2 regions of the Proteus hauseri genome follow, and region 2 is predicted to be linked to the other one. Evidence: predicted binding sites of a transcription regulator. Region 2 holds the regulator's gene; the other holds the start of a gene.
What was found. Region 2 encodes PhoB, which activates phosphate uptake and scavenging genes when phosphate is short. Its sites were predicted from a motif close to CTGTCATAAAACTGNCNNAT; they were not measured.

Region 1 (10,157 bases), 320 kb from region 2:
ACAACCCACGCCCCTAATACGGCAATTAAGAATTTAGTGATTTGCCCATCACCAACTAAAGGAATTAATGATAAACCCGCAGTACCAAATGGAATAATAATGCCCACTTGGAAATAAGCCATTAATGCACCCCCAGCAGCACCACCAATACAACCCGCGATAAACGGTTTTCCTAGTGGTAATGACACACCGAATAATAATGGCTCACCGACACCAAAAATTCCCACAGGTAATGCACCCATTAATGTTTTCTTTAAGCGCTGATTTTTAGTACGTAAATAAACCCAGAAACAAGAACCAACTTGTCCCATTCCCCCCATGGCTAAAATAGGGAATAAATAATTTAACCCGAAGGTATTTAAAATCTCAGTATGAATAGGAATTAAACCTTGGTGTAACCCTGTTAATAATAAAAATAAGAAGCTACCACCTAAAGCAGCACCCGTTACAACAGCACCGCCACCTTGATTTAATAACGACAACGACACACCTTGTGCCAATAACTGATTAAGATAATGACCAATAGGTTGGAAAATCATTATCGCTACTAGGGAAGAAACTAGAATAGTGACAAATGGCGTTAAAATAAGATCGAGGCTTTCTTTAACAATGCTACGAAACCATAACTCTAATTTTGAAGAGAACACCACAACCATTAATACTGCAAAAATTCCGCCGCTATTTGGCTGTAATTTTTCACCCAATAAAGTGATATCTGCAAGCCCTGGCATCGCCAGTAACCCTGCCATTACTGCACCAATAGAGGTTGATGCACCTAATTCTTTTGCCGTATTAATACCAATCATAATAGAAAGATAAGCAAATACGGTGCTACCAATTAATTTAAATAATTTAAATAACTCAGGAAACTGTTCGACTAACCCCGGAGCTACTAAGCGAATAATATTAATTAGCCCCATAATCAAACCACAGCCAATTAATGCTGGAATAGTCGGAACAAAAATAGCAGCCAACGTATTCAATGTACGGCGAATTGAAAAACCTTTTTTCACTGGTGTTGACGCCGGTTCTTCGTCGCTATTTTCTGCATTTTTTTGCATGCGCTTATTCATAATAGAATAAACTTTTGCTGCGGTTCCCATTCCGACAATAACCTGATGCTGTTCACCATTAAAAACAACACCTTTAACGCCTTCAACCTGTTTTAACGCATCTGAATTAAACAGTGAGCCCTCTTTTAAAATTAAACGAATACGGGTCATACAATGGGTTAAGGTTGCGATATTTTGAAACCCACCGGCTTGTTTTTCTATTTCTAATGCTAATGTATCTAGGTGTTCTATTTTATTAGCCATAAGTGTGCCTGCTAGAGTTTAAGAGTAGTGACTCATCTTGTTATTAGTTAAATAGAGCAAGTTGTTGTTGTAGTGAACGATAAGGGTATTGCTGTGTGATCTGCTCTACCTTATCCACGCTAAGGTGTAACTCATACATTAAAATGGCTTTTCGTGGATGATAATCAACCATATTTAACAGCTCTGCGGCTTTTTCTGCTGTGATGCCACACACTTCACTCACAATACCTTCAGCGCGTCGTTGAAGCTTTTCGTTACTCGCAATAACATCAACCATAAGATTTTTGTGCACTTTTCCAAGTCGAGTCATTACGCTGGTGCTTAACATCCCTAAAATCATCTTTTGTGCTGTGCCACTTTTCATTCTGGTTGACCCAGTTAAAACTTCAGGGCCAACATCAGGAGCAATTGAAAAATCAGCAATATCGCTCATGATGCTTTTACCGCGTGTAGTAATAGACACGGTTAGTGCGTGAATTTTTTTGCCATATCGCAATGCTGCCACGGTAAATGGTGTTCGACCGCTGGCTGCAATACCAACCACAACATCTTTTTCGCTCACATTACGGCGATGGAGTTCTTCAATTGCGGCACTTTGGCTATCTTCAATATTTTCAACCGCTTTTAGCATTGCATCATGCCCACCAGCGATAATAGCTTGCACAAGTGTTGGCGATACGCCAAAAGTAGGCGGACACTCTGCGCTATCCAAAACAGCCAATCGACCACTGGTACCCGCACCAACATAAAAAATACGTCCACCTTTTTGTAATCGCTCAGTAATGGCTTCCACTGTTTGAGCAACGGCAGGTAACACCTTCTGCACTGCTTGTGCCACTGTCATATCAGCGCTGTTTATCAAGGTGACTAATTCTAATGCTGTTAACTCAGAAAACTGAGCTGTTTCTTGATTACTCTCATTGATAAGACATTGGCTCAATGCATCATCTTTCATCGCAACAACCTTAATGAAATTAAATTTCACACAAAAATACATCTTGTGAAATTTTATTTCAACTAAACTTGTTACTATTTTGTGAGTTTAATCACACTATAAAAATTCATGAAAAAATATTTTGATAGGTAAGAAATTGTCCAACATCTCGCATTAATGCAGTTTTTTCAAAACTAAATTTGATAGCACTATTATTTTTATATTCTCCTATCTCAATAAGATAGGAGAATTAAACGCAGTTACTTTAGCAATTAAATAGAATTATTTTTATTCGATAAAAATAAGCCAAACTCTTCAATACTCGGATATGACGATTGCGTCCCTTTACCTGCAACACTTAATCCTGAAAACATAACTGCTTTATTTAACGCCTCTTCAATATTACCTGTGTGCACATAATAGTGAGAGAAACAGCCAATAAAAGCATCGCCGGCACCACTGGTATCAATAGCATCGACATCTATTGCTGGAATATATTTCTCTATTTCGCCGTTCATCCACAGCGCGCCTTTTTCACCTAATGTCACAATGATATTTTTAAAGCCTTTCTTCAGCAAAAAGCTAGCCGCATCTCGGATTTCATCCATTGTGGTGATTGGCATTGCAGTTAAAATTTCAAGTTCTGTTTCATTAGGAACAAAAAAATCACATTGAGCAGCAATAGATAAATCTAACGTTTTTGAAGCGGGGGCGGGGTTAAATAACACAGGAATTGCGTGTTTATTACCAAACTCAATGGCGTGATAGACCGTTTCAACTGGGATTTCTAATTGCAATACGATAATTTTGCACTTTTTCAGGCTCTCTGCCGCTCTATCAATATCTTCTGGTGATAAATGTTGATTGGCACCTTTCACAATTAAAATACTATTTGATGATTTGGAAGTCACAAAAATAGGCGCAACCCCACTTGTGGTACCGGGTACTTTTTCCACATAACGAGTGTTAATACCATAAGACTCTAAATTCATAATGGTGTTATCTGCGAAAATATCATCGCCCACTTTTGTTAGCATCATCACTTTTGAATTCAATTTTGCAGCAGCAACCGCTTGATTTGCGCCTTTACCACCACAACCAATTTTAAATGCCGGCGCCTCAAGGGTTTCTCCCTCTTTTGGCATACGGTCTATATAGGTGATCAAATCCACCATATTTGAACCAATCACTGCAATATCCATAGCGCCTCTTACTCTTATGTGAAATTAATAATGTTATAAAAGTTACATTTTGATAGGTGTATAACAATATCATGTTATTTAAATATCATTTGTGATTGTTATCGTGTTAGAACAGCACTAATATGTTGCCAAAATCACATGAGTGATAAATAACAATCTTCTATTAAGGAATACACTATGCGTCCATTAGCTAATTATATCGATCATACCCTTCTTGCTGCAGATACAACTGAAACACAAATCAAGACATTGTGTGCTGAAGCTGTAGAACACGGTTTCTTCTCTGTTTGTATTAACACTTCTTATATCCCTTTAGCAAGAACTTGCCTTGAAGGCAGTGATGTTAAAGTCTGTTGTGTTATCGACTTCCCATTTGGTGCGGGTTTAACAGCAACTAAAGCATTTGAAGCAGCTGAAGCTATTCGCCAAGGTGCACAAGAAGTTGATATGGTTATCAATATCGGTATGTTAAAAAGCGGTCGTTTAGACTTTGTAAAACAAGATATCGAAGCAGTAAAAGCGGCTTGTGGTAACACAACACTGAAAGTTATTTTAGAAACTTGCCTATTAACTGATGACGAAGTACGTTTAGTTTGTGAAATGTGTCGTGAGATCCGCGTTGATTTTGTGAAAACATCAACAGGATACAGTACAATGGGTGCAACAGAGCATCATGTTGCTTTAATGCGTGCAACAGTCGGTGACGAAATTGGTGTAAAAGCATCTGGTGGTGTTCGTGATCGCCAAACTGCACTGAATATGATCAAAGCCGGTGCAACACGTATTGGTGCTAGTGCAAGTGTGGCTATTGCAACAGATTCAGATGCACCAGAATCAAACTACTAATTATAGTTAGCGTGCATTTTCTCGGTGCACGCAATTAATTAACACAAGGATCCTTCGGTGATAGAGACCAAACAGCACGAACGTTTGCGCCGCCTCAGTGAATGTATTAAACGCTCAGGTCGCATACATCTTAAAGATGCCGCAAGGATCCTTGAAGTTTCAGAAATGACTATCCGACGTGATTTAAATTCGGATTCAGAAAACCCATTTCCGATGTCGCTGCTTGGTGGTTATATTGTTGCATTAGCACAACCTCATGCTGGCTTAATAGCAACATCGTCCGATATTATTACGCCAGATCAAACCCAAGAGTTACATATTCCTAATCTTGCTGCGGGCATGGTTTCAGAGGGGGATGTGTTATTTTTCGATAATGGCCAATCTATTCCCACTCTAATTGAGCTTATCCCAGATAACCTTCACTTCACGGGAATTTGTTATTCACATCGGGTATTTCTTGCATTAAGTCAGAAAAAAAACGCCACCGTATTACTCTGTGGTGGAGAATACCGCCCTAAAAGTGACTCTTTTTATAACCCAACTCAACCTTCTTATCTTGATAGCATTAATCCTAAAAAAGCATTTATCTCCGCTGAAGGTGTACACCTCGATTTTGGTGTTACCTGTTACAACATCGACGATTTATATATGAAGAAAAAAGCGATGGATAAATCTATTCGTAAAATCCTATTAACGAAATATCACTGCTTTGATGAAACAGCAACAGGAAATATGGGCGATTTAGCGCTATTTGATGTTGTTATTACCGATAGAAAATTAACGGATGACTATGAAAATTATTGTCGAAAAAGCTCAGTAAAAGTTATTTATTAGTTTTCCGTTTAGTTTTTATCATTAACTAGAATAGTTAGTTAACAAAAGTAAAACTTAAATAAAATAATCTACTTTTATTTTTATCTTCTCCAAAAATCAATAATAAACAAAACTCGTTTTCCATTGCCAAAGCAAAAAAAAGTGGTTACTATGCCCCCGATTTTTTATTAAACACTCATTTCACTTAACTGCAAGGAGGTATCCCATGACAACAATTAATATGAATACTCTTTGCGGACAATCTCAGAAGTAATTCTTTTTTCCTTCTTTTTGCTGTCCGCCAATCAATTTATTTTTTTATCCTTTACATTATATGGATTGGTATATGGACAAGTGTGTTCATTATTTATCTGACCGTGTTTGTTATATCGCGTCAGATGATACTTGGATTGAAAGCAAAGCAATCCAACAATTAGAAATTACTGCTCAACTCCCTAATATGGCTTATGTGGCTGGCATGCCAGATCTGCATCCCGGCCGTGGTTATCCTATTGGCGCAGCCTTTTTTTCTGTTAACCGCTTTTACCCTGCTTTAGTTGGTAATGATATTGGCTGTGGTATGACGTTATTTCAGACCGAATTTAAAAACAATAAACTCAATTTAGATAAGCTGGAAAAACAATTAAGCCAAATGAGTGATATCGCCACTTCTGAATGGCTAGAAGAAAATTTGCCAAAACAGAGACAAAATCATCCTTTCGCAGGCTCTTTAGGATCTATTGGTGGTGGTAATCATTTTGCTGAGTTTCAGCAAATTGACCAAGTTGTAAATGAAACCCTGTTTGCACAAAGTGGTATTAATAAAAAACAGGTGTTGTTATTAGTGCATAGTGGTTCTCGTGGATTAGGACAATCTATTTTACGATCCCACACTGAGCAGTTCGGCCATAAGGGTTTAGAACAAGACACTGATATGGCAAGCGATTATTTGCTCGCTCATAACGATGCACTTCGTTATGCAGAACTTAATCGTCAATTAATTGGCGAAAGAATGATGCAACAGATCCATACTCATGGTCATGTTATTGCGGATGTTAACCATAATTTGGTTGAGCCTTGCGAATTGCATGGTCAACAAGGTTGGTTACATCGTAAAGGGGCAACGCCTGCACACCATGATCTCGTCGTGATCCCTGGTTCTCGTGGTGACTATAGCTATATTGTGAAGCCCATTGCTTCTGATTTAAGCTTAAATTCGTTACCTCATGGCGCGGGTCGAAAATGGATGCGTACAGAATGCAAAGGCCGTTTATCTCATCGTTTTACACCATTGCAGCTTTCTCGCACATCATTAGGCAGTCGCGTTATTTGTGCCAATAAACAATTGATTTATGAAGAAGCACCTCAATCTTATAAATCGATTGAAACCGTGGTAGAAAGCATGGTGAGTATAGGTTTAATCGAGGTTATCGCACGTTTAAAACCACTGATAACTTACAAAACCAGTGGGGAGATAGCGTAAATGTTATTACAATTTTCCTCAGCTCAAGGGCCTGAAGAGTGTTGTGTAGCCGTTGAAAAAGCGTTGCACTACTTTTTAAAATCGGTTGAAAAGCAACAAGTAAAAATCGCGGTACTTGAAAAAGAACCTTCTCGTTATGGTTTAAAATCAGCCTTAGTTTCTATTGAAGGTACTGATGCACAATCTATTGTTCAACAATGGACAGGTTCAGTGCAATGGCAATGTGCAAGCACCTTAAGACCAAAGCACAAACGTAAAAATTGGTTTATTGGTGTCGCTTGTTTTGAGCAACCGAATGAAATTAACGATAACGAGATTGTGTTTGAAACCATGCGTTCTAATGGTCCCGGAGGTCAGCATGTCAATAAAACAGAATCTGCGGTAAGAGCCACACATATCGCCACAGGTATTAGTGTAAAAGTACAATCAGAACGTAGCCAACATGCCAATAAAAAGCTGGCTAAACAACTTATTGCATGGCATTTAGATAATTATATGATGAAACAACAAGCCTCATTAAATAGTCAGCGCCATATTGCTCATCATCGCGTTATTCGTGGAAACGCAGCACGGTGTTTTTCAGGTAACGATTTTGTCCCAACGACTAAATAAGTATTATTGATATAACAAAATCAAAGCCACGATTTTAATCGTGGCTTTGTAAAGACAAAAATGCCCTGCAATAAGATTTTTAAATCACATCACAATTGCAGATGCAGCTAATGCCACAATCATAAAAATAAACACACTATCATAACTGTCACCACTCGCTTTAATTAAGATGTCCATTATTGGTGCAAAGAACACGTCTATTGATAACGATAAACTCACGATGATATTTCCCCATGATTGGCCAAGTAACATCAGAAAATAGTGTAATATGATTGAGTATATGTATGTCATACAAGGTAAAAACACCTATTTAAATCTAAGCTGCCTTCCGCCTTACCTATTAGAAAAGAAAAAAGTTGAAAATGAGCGATTACTTGAATTAATTATAGTGAATAAAAATAGTAACGATAATTCATCTCAATTAAATAAAGAAAAATACAATTTTAAAAAATATTACGCAAAACATCAAACCATTATTCAATTATTCAATTATTCAATTATTCAATTATTCAATTATTCAATTATTCAATTATTCAATTATTAGATCAATCTTGACATACTCTAGATAGAAAAAAATAGTAGAAACATTAGAAATAAGTATTTTTACACTATATAGAAGAATGAAAAAAGTATAATCACTCTAATTAATTTGTTTTCTGTACAACTATTTTATATTAAAGATAAAAAAACAAATCATTTTTAGACTATTATTTAATGAGCATGATAATTTATTAATGAATAAAAATTTAACTTAACACAATATCATTTAAAATCTTGGTCATCTTAACACATTAAATGACTCCGTATTTGTAACTAAATATATTACTCATAAAGTAAGGTTAAACTATATTATAATAGAATACTTATCATAAATTAACGTAACACGTTGAAAGTGTTAATTATATATATGCATTATTCATTACATTATTAATGAATTCAGATTTTTTATAAGAAAATTTTGTAACATTGTCTTTAAGACATCATTCAATAAAATCACTAAACTCCTTTCACATAAGCCCATTTTAATGCCATAAAGAACCCAGCATTAATTATAAATCAATAAATATATCTAAATATGAGCTTTATTTAATAATTAATGCTAACAAGCTATTTTATAAAAGATTATATCTTGTTATTTAATTTATCTGTTTAAAGCACTTGTATATTCAGGTGACTTTACTAGATTTATAATTGGTAATAGTAAGTTAATCTCTAAATTAAATAGCACCTAATCTGTTTTCATTGAGAAAACAACTACTATTTATATAAATCTATAGAGGTCATAAAATGACTATTTCGACAAAGAAACTTCTGCCTATCACTTTATTGGTTTCAGCAATGACAACAAGTGTAGGTGTATTAGCCGCTGAAACACAATCAGGTACTTTATCCTTTAAAGGATTAATCTATTCTTCTTCTTGCATCATTGATATTAACGATACTAACTCACCTAATGCGAACGTATTAATGGGTCGTTATCCTACGAGTGCATTTAGTGGAAAAGATTCTGAAGTTGGTGGCGAAAATGGTAATGGTAAAATTGAAATTACGCTAGAAAACTGTCCACCTGTTGGGAAAGTAACACTTAAATTAGATGGTAAAGCAGATAGTAGCTCTGACCAAACCTTAGCATTAGATAATCCAGCCGATTCAAAAACTGCGCAAAACGTAGGCATCCGTATTTATAACGCTAAAAATCTATCCACTCCTTTGATTATTAACGGAAGTAAAACTGAATCTATTGATGTAGAAGGTGCCGACTCTTCTTGGACGGCTGAGTTTGTTGCTAAATATATTAGTACAGCAAACACCGTTTCAGCAGGTCAAGCTGATGCAACACTGAATTACACTCTTACTTATCAATAATAATTAAACGCAGGTTAATATTTTAACCTGCGTTTTTACATAAAGGTTGTCATCGTTATGTCTTTTAAAAGAGCACTTTTAGGATTAGGACTTATATTTAGCACAGTAACATCAAGCTTCGCAGGCTTTGGCTTAGAAACAACACGTGTTATTTATAATGAACAGAGTAATAACGAAGGCTTTGTTGCATTTAATACCGATAAAGATACCAACTACTTATTACAATCTTGGATTGAAGATCTTAATGGCAAAGTCACACAAAGTTTTGTTATTACACCGCCATTATTAAAACTTGTTGCACAGCAAAAAAATACACTACAAGTGACTAAAAATACGACATTACCCAATGATGTCGAATCGATGTATTGGATTAATGTAAAATTTGTTGCCCCAAGCAATGAGAATTTAGAAAATGTTTTACGTTATTCTATGACTAATAAAATAAAACTAATTTATCGCCCGCAATCTCTTAGTAATATCAATGTTGAAGAAGAAGTAAAAGCACTCAAGTGGTCAGTAAAAAATGGCAATTTAGTTGTTGTTAATAATTCACCTTTCTTTGTAAATATCGGAAAAATATTTATTAATAATAGTGAAATTGAAGAAAATCCTGGTTATCTCCCCCCCAAATCTGAAACTGTTATAAAAACCAATAAAACACCCAATAATCAAAGCAAGATACAACTGCTTTATATTGATGATTTTGGCAAAGGTGTTCCAGTTGATTTCAAATTATAACTAAGAGATTTATTTTAAGATGAAAATGGAAAAGGGAATGGATAATTATTTTAATAAATCTTCACTCTATTTATTGATAGCGGGAGGTTTATTTACCTCTTTCAATACTTCAGCAGATGATTATTATCCACCTAATCTATTGAATATTGAAGGTAGCTCACAACAGATTACTAACGAAGATCTCAGTGTATTTAGAGAATCTTCTATTGCCCCTGGCTATTATCATGTTGATTTTTTTATTAATAAAAATCGTATTTTCAATCGTGAAGTTGAATTTGCATTGATGGATGATGCTGAAAATAAAAAAATTCTAGTGCCATTATTAACTGCAGATGAGTGGTATCAAG
Region 2 (10,157 bases):
ATAAAAGCCGTAATTATCGTGGTGATTTAGAAATGGAAGCCAAATTCTTTACTGCAATTACTGGCGAACCAACCACATCAAAAGATTTGGATTTAGCATCAGAACGTATTTTCACCTTACACCGTGCTTATACCGTTAAGCTGATGAATACCATGGATATGCGTAATGAGCATGACCAAATCTGTTCCTGGGTATTTGATAAAGATCCTGATATTCCTGTCTTTAATGAAGGCACAGACAAAATGGACAGAGAAGATATGCAACTCTCTCTCACCATGTTCTATGAAGAAATGGGCTGGGATCCACAATTAGGTTGTCCAACAAAAGCGACATTAGTTCGCCTTGGACTACAAGATGTTGCTGACGATTTAGCGTCTCGTGGTTTATTACCAAGTTAATAGGTAAAAGAAGGAGATCATGATGAGTAAACAGAGTGCATCGGCTTCTATACCACCAGATATCGCTGATGGTGATGTTTTAGTAGAACAACCAGATATTTCTCGTCGTCGTTGGCTACTGCCATTATCAGAACAAGGTGTTGGTTTATCATCCAATACCAGTGCTGAGATAAATGAAGAAACACCGACAGAAGTACCGAAATTATCTGCTGAACAACATTTAGCGAATGCTATACGTCAATGTTCAAAGGAAGGTGAACTTTTAGCCATTTCAACGCTTTTTGAAGCGCCCTATTCGCTATCTGTTGAAGATATAGCGCAATTAAAAATAGCGTTAAATGGAGATGAGTTTATCGATATCGCCCATTTAAGTCTCAATGAACAAGATTATTTCTACTCAACTGATTTTATGTCAGATAACTACGCACAGCTGCAATTGCTTAATCGCCACGCAGATATTTGCACCGCAATTGCAGGTGTTGTGCGCTTTGAGTGTGAAACTTACCCTCGTCCATTGAAACAGAGCATGTTGATGTCTGAGCCTTTTAAATATGCGGCTTCAGAGATTGAAGATGCACTGCTACTGATGAAAACCCATCCTGACTTTCAGGATATTCAGCAAATTTATGCCTCAAACGATGCACCTTATCTCTTTAGTAACAAGCTAATGAGTTATGGCAAAGCACGAGGCTTAACTGAATGGCTAGAGGTAGAACAATATGAAAATCCTTAATGTTGTTCCTACTTATAGCGCCAAAGTCCTGTGGGTATCACAACATCATCAGACAGAGGAGCAAAAATAATGCGTGTTTCTCGCCGTAAATTTGTAGCAGGTATGGGATCGGTCATTTTTTTCAGTGCGCCACTAGGAAGTGCGCTAGCCGCAACAGCAGAAAAAAAACCAATCCGCTATGCCATGATCCATGATGAAACGCTATGTAATGGCTGTAATATTTGCGCCACTGCATGTCGTAGACTAAATAAAGTCCCAACGGGAATGGCGCGTATGGATATCGCTCATATTCCATTGAGCCTAAAAGAAGATAATGACCAATATCACTTTTTTCGCCACTCTTGCCAACAATGTGAAGATGCACCTTGTATCACTGTTTGTCCTACTGGTGCTTCTTGGCGCGATGAAACAAATGGCATTGTACGCGTAGAAAAAGAAAAATGTATTGGCTGTAGCTACTGCATACCAGCATGTCCATATCAGGTCCGTTATCTTAATCCTGTCACTCATATCGCGGATAAATGTGATTTTTGCCTTGAATCGCGCTTACAAAAGGGATTTCCACCGATTTGTGTCAGTGCTTGTCCACAAAATGCGCTGTTATTTGGTAAAGAAGATAGCCCTCAAATTCAAGAGTGGCTCAAAACACATGATTACTATATCTATCAGTTAGATGGTGCAGGTAAACCACATCTCTATCGTCGTGTAGGTCCTCATGCACAAGAGGGGGGTAAAGTATGAGTGTCGTTAATATCATGCCAAATGCTGAGCAATTTCAAGCTAGCTTAAAAGAGTACGTCTTAATTTATACCCCTGACTATTTGCCGCTTTGGCTAATTGTTGCAGGCGTACTCTTTATCGGTATGCTTTTTGTGCTCGCGCTCCATGGTTTTTTACGCTATCGCTTTGCAACACCACAGGGTGAAGCTCATAAAGAAGAGCGGCTTTATCTTTACTCAAAAGCGGTTCGTTTATGGCACTGGAGTAATGCATCCTTATTTATTTTATTACTTATAAGTGGTGGCATTAATCACTTTGCCCTACTTTCGGCTCACGATACGGCATTACTCGTTAATGTACATGCTATTTGTGGTTATCTACTGTTAGTTTGTTGGTTAGCTTTTGTATTGATTAATCTTGTGGGTGGAAATGGTAAATTTTACCGCATTGACGGAAAAAACTGGATCCAACGTGCTTTGATGCAAACTCGTTTTTACCTCTATGGCATCATCAAAGGTGAAGACCACCCTTTTCCTGCAACAACTTGCGTAAAATTTAATCCATTACAACAAATGGCTTATTTAGGTGTGATGTACGGCTTAGTACCGCTGTTATTGATTACAGGTGTTTTATTACAGCAACCTGAATTAATCCCAGCTGATGCCATCATGTTTAAAGCGTGGTTATTAATAGCGCATCAAATCTTAGCGGTTTGTAGTGTCTTTTTTATCTGTGGTCATCTTTATTTATGTACAACAGGTAGAACACCATTTCAAACATTCCGCAGCATGGTTGACGGCTATCATCGACACTAATTAAGGAGCTTATATGTCTGTACCTTCAGAGGAAAATATTACATTAACTAAACAAAACTTGCGCCAATTACGAGTTTCTACATCGCTATATCGCTGGTTTCTAAAATATTTTCCTCATGGAGGAACTTACAGTGCTATCCACACTGAATTGATAAAACAACGTCGTACAGAATGGATAGAAAGCCTGATCCAATATATTTATCTACGCCATTTTAGCAGTAGTTCCTTTGCTCAGCAGGAACAAGAAGTGATGGAAAACATCTTGTCCCTGTTAGGCAACGAACAGCAACAAGGTATTACACTACAACGATTACCTTATCATGTGAATCTTCCATCTTCGGAGAATATTCAATTTTCTACTGAATGGCATCAATTGGTGTTAAAAAGTCAGCAAATCAGTACTAGTTTAGCGCTATGTGGCAGCAATAATATCGTGGCTTTTTCTGGTGATGAAAACAGCATTGCTAATACAGGCTATGGTAATCAGCTAATGAATACTGGCTTTGCCGGCAAAATAAGTAATACCGGAAATCAGTGCCGAATTGGTAGTTTAGGTGGCCGCTCTCGTCTTTGTAATAGTGGAAATGATGTCAAAATTTACGCTTCAGGTAACGGGGTTCATATCGCTAATAGCGGCATGCGCAATTTTATCACAGCGTCTCAATCTCGAGCCAAAGTCACTAATACGGGTGATTTAGCACAAATTAAACTACTGGGTGAAAATGCTATTGCAATCAATACCGGTGATAACTGCAAAATTACCGTTTCGGGTAACGATAGCATTTGTATTTCAACGGGAAGTATTCATCAATTTTGTCTAGGAAAAGGCGGCAGTGCCGTTATTGCTTATCACGATGGACAACGAACTCGCTTTAAAATCTTTTATGAAGGTGAAGATGGCATTATCGCAGGTATTCACTATTATTTAGATGAAAATCAACAAGCTATTTCAGATATAAAACAGGCCGCTACTTCGTTTTAAATCAGACTACAAGCAAATATCATTAGGACAAATCAAAAAGGGAAACTCACGTTTCCCTTTTTGCTATTCAATTAAATAAATTATCGCTTACTTAGTCACTTCAGTATGAATAACTTTTTTTCTATTAGAGCCTGCAACTCTGTCGTAAATACCACACACAACGATAGTGACTAGCACTGGGATTAACCACGCTAAACCTTGCTCACTTAATGGTAATTTTGCCGCCCATTCTGGTAATAAATGCTTTAAGTGATCGGATGCTTTCATTGCATCAAAGATACCAAAAAACAGACTTATAGCCATTGCGGGTGCAATAATACGGCTTGAGTTATTCCATAAACGTAATGTGAAACTCATTAAGATAATCACAATACAAGGTGGATAAATCATGATCAGCACTGGAATTGAAAACTCAATTAACTTACTTAAACCTAAGTTTGATACCACCGCAGAGAATACCGCTAGCACTAATACCAATGTACGGTAAGAAATAGGTAAGTAACGGCTAAAAAATTCGGCACAAGCACAGGTTAAACCAACCGCAGTAACCATACAGGCTAAGAAAATCAGCAACGCTAAGAAAAAGCTACCGAAGTTACCAAAAGTATACTGGACATAGGCATGAAGAATATCAGCACCATCTTGCGCGCCAGGGATAATGCTGCCACTTGCAGAGCCGAGTTTAAATAAACTCAAATAAATCCCTGTTAATAACACACCAGCAATAATACCAGCCCACATTGTATAACGCGTCAGTAGCGATGAATTATCTATGCCACGAGAACGCGCAGCATTAACAATAACAATACCAAATACCATAGCACCCAGCGTATCCATAGTGAGATAGCCATTAATAAAACCTTGGGTAAATGCCATTTCTTGATAGGCTTGTGTGGCAGGAATTGGCGCACCCGCTGGCCAAAATATTGCGGCTAAACCTAATGCTGCAAGCGCTAAAATTTTAATCGGTGCGAGAATATGACCAACACTATCAAGCAATTTTCCCGGATAAAGCGAAATACCGATAACAATTAAAAAGTAGACAACGCTATAAATCAGCAATGCTATTTCAGTATCACCGACTAAAGGGGCAATACCAACTTTAAAGGAAACTGTTGCGGTACGAGGTGTTGCAAAAAGGGGACCTACTGCTAAGTAAGCAACTATCGCCAATAGAAGCCCCATAGGCTTACCGATAGGCGTGCTAAGTGCTTCAATTCCGCCACCCACTTTTGCGAGTGCAACAACGGTTAATACAGGAAGGCCTACTCCTGTTATCAGAAAACCAAGTGCAGCAGTCCAAACAAATTCACCTGACTGCAAACCTACCATAGGAGGAAAAATGATATTTCCAGCACCAACAAACAGTGCAAATGTCATAAATCCTAATGCCAGAATATCTCTGGAAGTTAATCGATGCGCCATAAGTTTTGTTAATATATCGTTACAAGATTAGTCAAAATACATTAACAGCCAATTAGTTAATGCAACATAAAATCAACAATATCTATTTGAGCAAATACCATTGCTATTCAGGATAATATCCATAAATAATCATTTAATGCAGAGTAATTACGCTTTAAATAGAAAAAATCGCCGATAACAGGGTACAAGTAAAACTTTTATAATGAAAAAAGGCAATAGCCAATCAAAAAACCAGAATAATCATCCAAACTCTATTTCATAGATAGTTATTACTATCATATATCATCGAATATCCCCGATATGATTTGCGTATTTTTTCATCATTTATGCAAAATAAAATTTTCAATTAAAGTTCTTATTAATTAAAAATATTAAAATTTAACGCTACTATATTAAAATTTATTGATATTAAAACCCGCTATTATGAACAGAAAAAAGCCTTTAAAACTTACGATATAAAGTAAGTGATAAAGGCTTTTTAGATACAAATTTGTATTCAGTGCTATTTGAGTTCAATGCTATTTTTAGCAGACAACAATGTTTGAGGTAAAATAAATGAGAAGGTACTTCCTCGGCCTACTTTACTCTCAATATTAAGTTGTGAATGATGATGCTGGAGCGATTTTTTAACTATTGCCAAACCTAATCCTGTTCCACCTGTATGACGAGAACGCGCTTTATCAACACGATAAAAACGTTCTGTTAAGCGTGTTAAATGCTCCGCACTAATCCCTTGTCCATTGTCTGACACACTAAATAACATACCCTGTGGAATTTTCTTCCACTCGACATTAATTGTTGTGCCCTCGGGGGTATGATTGATAGCGTTATAAACTAAGTTAGAAACCGCGCTGCGTAATTGTTCCTCGTTTCCTCGAACTGCCCAATGATTATCAATATTAAAGATAATATTATGCTGCCCTTGGCTTAGTGAGTTTGCTTCTTGCTGTACTACAGACAAAATCGCCGGAATATCAACAACGGTATTTAAATCAATATGCGGGGCTGATTCAATGCGTGAAAGCTGTAAAAGCTGCTGAACCAAAAGATCCATACGCTTAGCTTGCTCTTGCATCGTCGAAATAGCTTTATGCTCTCTAGGATTTTCTACCGCCCCCTCTTCCATTACTTCAAGATAACCTTGAATAACGGTTAAAGGTGTTCGTAATTCATGACTCACATTAGCGAAAAAATCACGACGAGCATTTTCTAACTTGTTCTTTTCAGTAACGTCTCGAGCAACCATTAAGCGTTGATCTTCACTGTATGGCATGATCCTAAATTCAACAATAGAGCCATTATTAAGCGAGAGGGTTAAGGGACGGCTAAAATCAGCGACCGTAAAATAGTGCAAGAAATCAGGATAACGCAGTAAGTTAAAAATATTTTGCCCATTATCTTCAGGCCAACGAAATCCTAAAAGATGTTGCGCTAAGCTATTACACCAGAAAATATTACCTTCATTCGTCATCATCACAACCGCATCAGGCAAGCTTTCTGCGCCACTACGAAAACGCTTAATTAACTCACCTAACTCGCGACGACGCTTACGGTTACGCTGTTGTGTTTGTCGAATACCATAAAAAATAGGTTCCCAACCTCCTTTGCCTTCTGGAGGTAATACTGACCTATCTAGCCATAACCATTTAGATAATTTCAACAAATTATAAGCATGCCACACAAGTGCGCCAAGTAGCGATGCCACCAGCAACCAAGGAAGATGACCAATAAAAAGTGACAATATAAAGGCAGGTAAACAAAATAGACACAGCCCCCATACGAGGGCTTTCCACGATAATCGTTCTAACACCTGACAGTTACTCCCTTATTGACTCAGAAACGGGCAGAGAAGCGATATCCCGTTCCACGTACCGTTTGTATCATTCTGTCATGCCCATCTTGTTCTATCGCTTTACGTAATCGACGGATATGAACATCAACGGTTCGGTCTTCCACATAAACATTCGTTCCCCAAACATAGTTTAGTAGTTGTTCTCTACTGTACACACGTTCAGGATGCGTCATAAAAAAGTGCAGGAGTTTAAATTCTGTTGGCCCCATATCTATCGGCTTATCTTGGCTTGTAACTCGGTGTGACACCGGGTCAAGGTTTAATCCATTAAATTCAATAAGATCTTCAGCTGACATTGGTGATAAGCGTCGTAAAATAGCTTTGACTCGTGCGACTAACTCTTTAGGTGAAAAAGGTTTAATAACATAATCATCAGCACCCGTTTCGAGTCCTTTGACTTTGTCTTCTTCTTCACCTTTTGCCGTTAACATAATTATAGGGATATCACGGGTAGTACTTTCCCGCTTCATTTGCTTTATTATCTGTAATCCTGATCCACCCGGGATCATCCAATCTAATAAAACCAGATCAGGGTAAGGATCGATAAGAAAACTCAATGCAGAATCATAATCTTCTGCTTCAATGGGTTGAAATCCATTTTGCTCAAGCACAAAACAGATCATCTCTCGAATTGCGGTTTCATCTTCAACAACAAGAATACGCCTTGCCATACTCTATCCTGTGTTATGTATATAGAGGGTCGTAATGATTATGAGGCACTTTTATGACAGATTTATGACTAACCATGACATTACTGGAATACGAGGGTGTTGTTAAGGTAAATAATACAAAATAAGGTGAAAAATCACGCAAAAAAAGCATCTAACAACGTATTTTCACTAAAAAAGCGAGGTGCGCTATACTCCTTGCTAGATTAAAAAGAGGAATAGCAATGCGGATTATTCACACATCAGACTGGCATTTAGGGCAATATTTTTTTACCAAAAGCCGAGCGCAAGAACATCAACAATTTCTTGATTGGTTACTAAAACAAATACGTGATTACCAGGTTGATGCACTTATTGTTGCTGGTGATATTTTTGATACGGGTTCTCCCCCTAGTTATGCCCGTGAGCTTTATAATCGCTTTGTTGTTGCAATGAAAGACACCCAGTGTCAGCTTATTATTTTAGCTGGAAATCATGATTCTGTTGCAACATTAAATGAATCGAAATCATTGTTAGCCTGTTTAAATACTACAGTGATTGCCAATGTGCATTTTGATGAACCTCAACCCCCTGTTATCCTTAATCAAAAAAACAACACACCCGGAGCGCTGCTTTGTGCCATTCCTTATCTGCGTCCTAGAGATATGATAACTAGCCAAAGTGGACAATCAGGCGCACAAAAACAAAATGCATTAAAAGATGCAATAGCGGCTTATTACCACAACCAATATCAAGATGCACTAGCCTTGCGTAATCAATTAGATGTAGCTATTCCAATTATCGCAACAGGTCATCTTACAACGGTTGGTGCCAGTGTTAGTGATTCGACCCGTGAGATTTACATTGGCACTTTAGATGCATTTTCAGCCACGTTATTCCCTAAATTTGATTACATTGCACTCGGACATATCCATCGCCCACAAATAGTGAATAAATCAGAACATATTCGTTATAGCGGTGCTCCTATTCCACTGAGCTTTGATGAAAGTGGGCAACAAAAAAGCATCTGTCTTATCGATTTTGAGCAAGACCAACTATCTCAACTTACGCTATTACCTATTCCTGAATTTCAACTTTTGCGTACCATAAAAGGCTCACTAAAAGAGATTGAAACGCAGTTAGAAAAACTCAGTGACCAGCATCAAGGACAAGACATCACTATTTGGCTTGATATTGAAGTAGCAACACAAGATTACCTCAGTGATATACAAAGCCGAATTCAAGCGCTGACTGATAATCCACTTTTTGATGTGATTCGATTAAGAAGAGCGAAACAACAGCGCAATGCACTGACTCAAGATGAAAAAGAGACACTATCAGAACTCTCGGTGTATGACGTTTTTGACCGACGTTTAGCGCAATATGAAATTAATGATCCACAAAAAAAACAACAACTAAAAACGCTATTTAAGCAAGCCGTTGAGATGGCAGAACAAGAGGATAATAAAGAAGCATAATGAAAATCTTAAGTCTGCGTTTTAAAAATATTAACTCCCTAAAAGGCGAGTGGAAAATCGATTTTTGCCAAGAACCTTTTGTCAGTAATGGATTATTTGCGATAACTGGCCCTACTGGTGCTGGTAAAACAACGCTGTTAGATGCGATTAGTTTAGCGCTTTATCACCGAACACCTCGTTTAGATAAAGTCACACAATCACAAAATGAATTAATGACACGCCATACTGCGCAATGTTTAGCAGAAGTTGAGTTTGAAGTAAAAGGTGTGCCATATCGTGCATTTTGGGAACAACGCCGCGCGAATTATAAAGAAGATGGCAACCTTCAAGCCCCCCAAGCAGAATTGGTAAAAATCAATACAACAGGTGGTGATGATAAAATATTGGCAACAAAAATTAGCCAAGTAAAAGAGATGATCATTAGTATCACAGGGCTTGATTTTGAACGTTTTACTAAATCGATGTTGCTTTCACAAGGGCAATTTGCTGCTTTTCTCAATGCAGATGATAAATCTCGAGCTGAATTATTAGAAGAACTCACCGGAACCGATATTTATCGTCATATTTCACGCACTATTTTTGATAATTGGCGAGAAGAAGAAAAAACATTAAACGCCTTAAAACAACAAGCTCAAATGATGGCGTTATTAGATGAAACTGCTCGTCAAGCGCTATTAACTCAACAAACAGAGATCCATACTCAAGAGACTCAATTACAAAAAGAGCAATTGGAATATCAAACCACTAAACAATGGCAAGAAAAAGAAGCCGATTTAAAACAACAACAAAATGCGGCGCTCATTGGTGTAAATGCAGCACAAGAAGCTCTAGTGGCAGCACAGCCCGATATTCAACGCCTTGAAAATAGCGAACCTGCCGAAAAAATCCGACCTCTTTTTGATGAGAAAAACCGACTTTTACAAGAGCAAAGCTATATTGAAAAACAACTATTAACAATCAATAGTGAAAAACAGCTACTTGAACAACAAAGTCAGCCTATTAATGAAAAACTGGTTATATCTCGCGATAAACAGAAAAAGCACCAGGAGCAAAAACAACAAACACTGCAATTAATTCGAGAAAAAATCACGCCACTAGATAGTCAGT

Region 1: a site for PhoB is predicted at 3,483-3,502, ahead of rbsK (ribokinase). Genes of this name have one in related genera too.

The regions. Positions count from the first base shown of each region.
Region 1 is NZ_CP026364.1:1,934,500-1,944,656, reverse strand. It holds gene PH4a_RS08935 (PTS transporter subunit EIIC) at 1-1,316, opposite strand, end outside; gene murQ (N-acetylmuramic acid 6-phosphate etherase) at 1,360-2,271, opposite strand; gene rbsK (ribokinase) at 2,523-3,452, opposite strand; gene deoC (deoxyribose-phosphate aldolase) at 3,630-4,298, shown strand; gene PH4a_RS08915 (DeoR family transcriptional regulator) at 4,356-5,132, shown strand; gene PH4a_RS08910 (RNA ligase RtcB family protein) at 5,458-6,594, shown strand; gene prfH (peptide chain release factor H) at 6,595-7,206, shown strand; gene PH4a_RS08900 (hypothetical protein) at 7,291-7,497, opposite strand; gene PH4a_RS08895 (fimbrial protein) at 8,494-9,072, shown strand; gene PH4a_RS08890 (fimbrial biogenesis chaperone) at 9,130-9,810, shown strand; gene PH4a_RS08885 (fimbria/pilus outer membrane usher protein) at 9,830-10,157, shown strand, end outside.
Region 2 is NZ_CP026364.1:2,259,228-2,269,384, reverse strand. It holds gene PH4a_RS10325 (aldehyde ferredoxin oxidoreductase) at 1-398, shown strand, start outside; gene PH4a_RS10320 (YdhW family putative oxidoreductase system protein) at 418-1,131, shown strand; gene PH4a_RS10315 (4Fe-4S dicluster domain-containing protein) at 1,201-1,872, shown strand; gene phsC (thiosulfate reductase cytochrome B subunit) at 1,869-2,666, shown strand; gene ydhT (protein YdhT) at 2,680-3,648, shown strand; gene brnQ (branched-chain amino acid transport system II carrier protein) at 3,736-5,073, opposite strand; gene phoR (phosphate regulon sensor histidine kinase PhoR) at 5,576-6,883, opposite strand; gene phoB (phosphate regulon transcriptional regulator PhoB) at 6,907-7,596, opposite strand; gene sbcD (exonuclease subunit SbcD) at 7,818-9,050, shown strand; gene PH4a_RS10280 (AAA family ATPase) at 9,050-10,157, shown strand, end outside.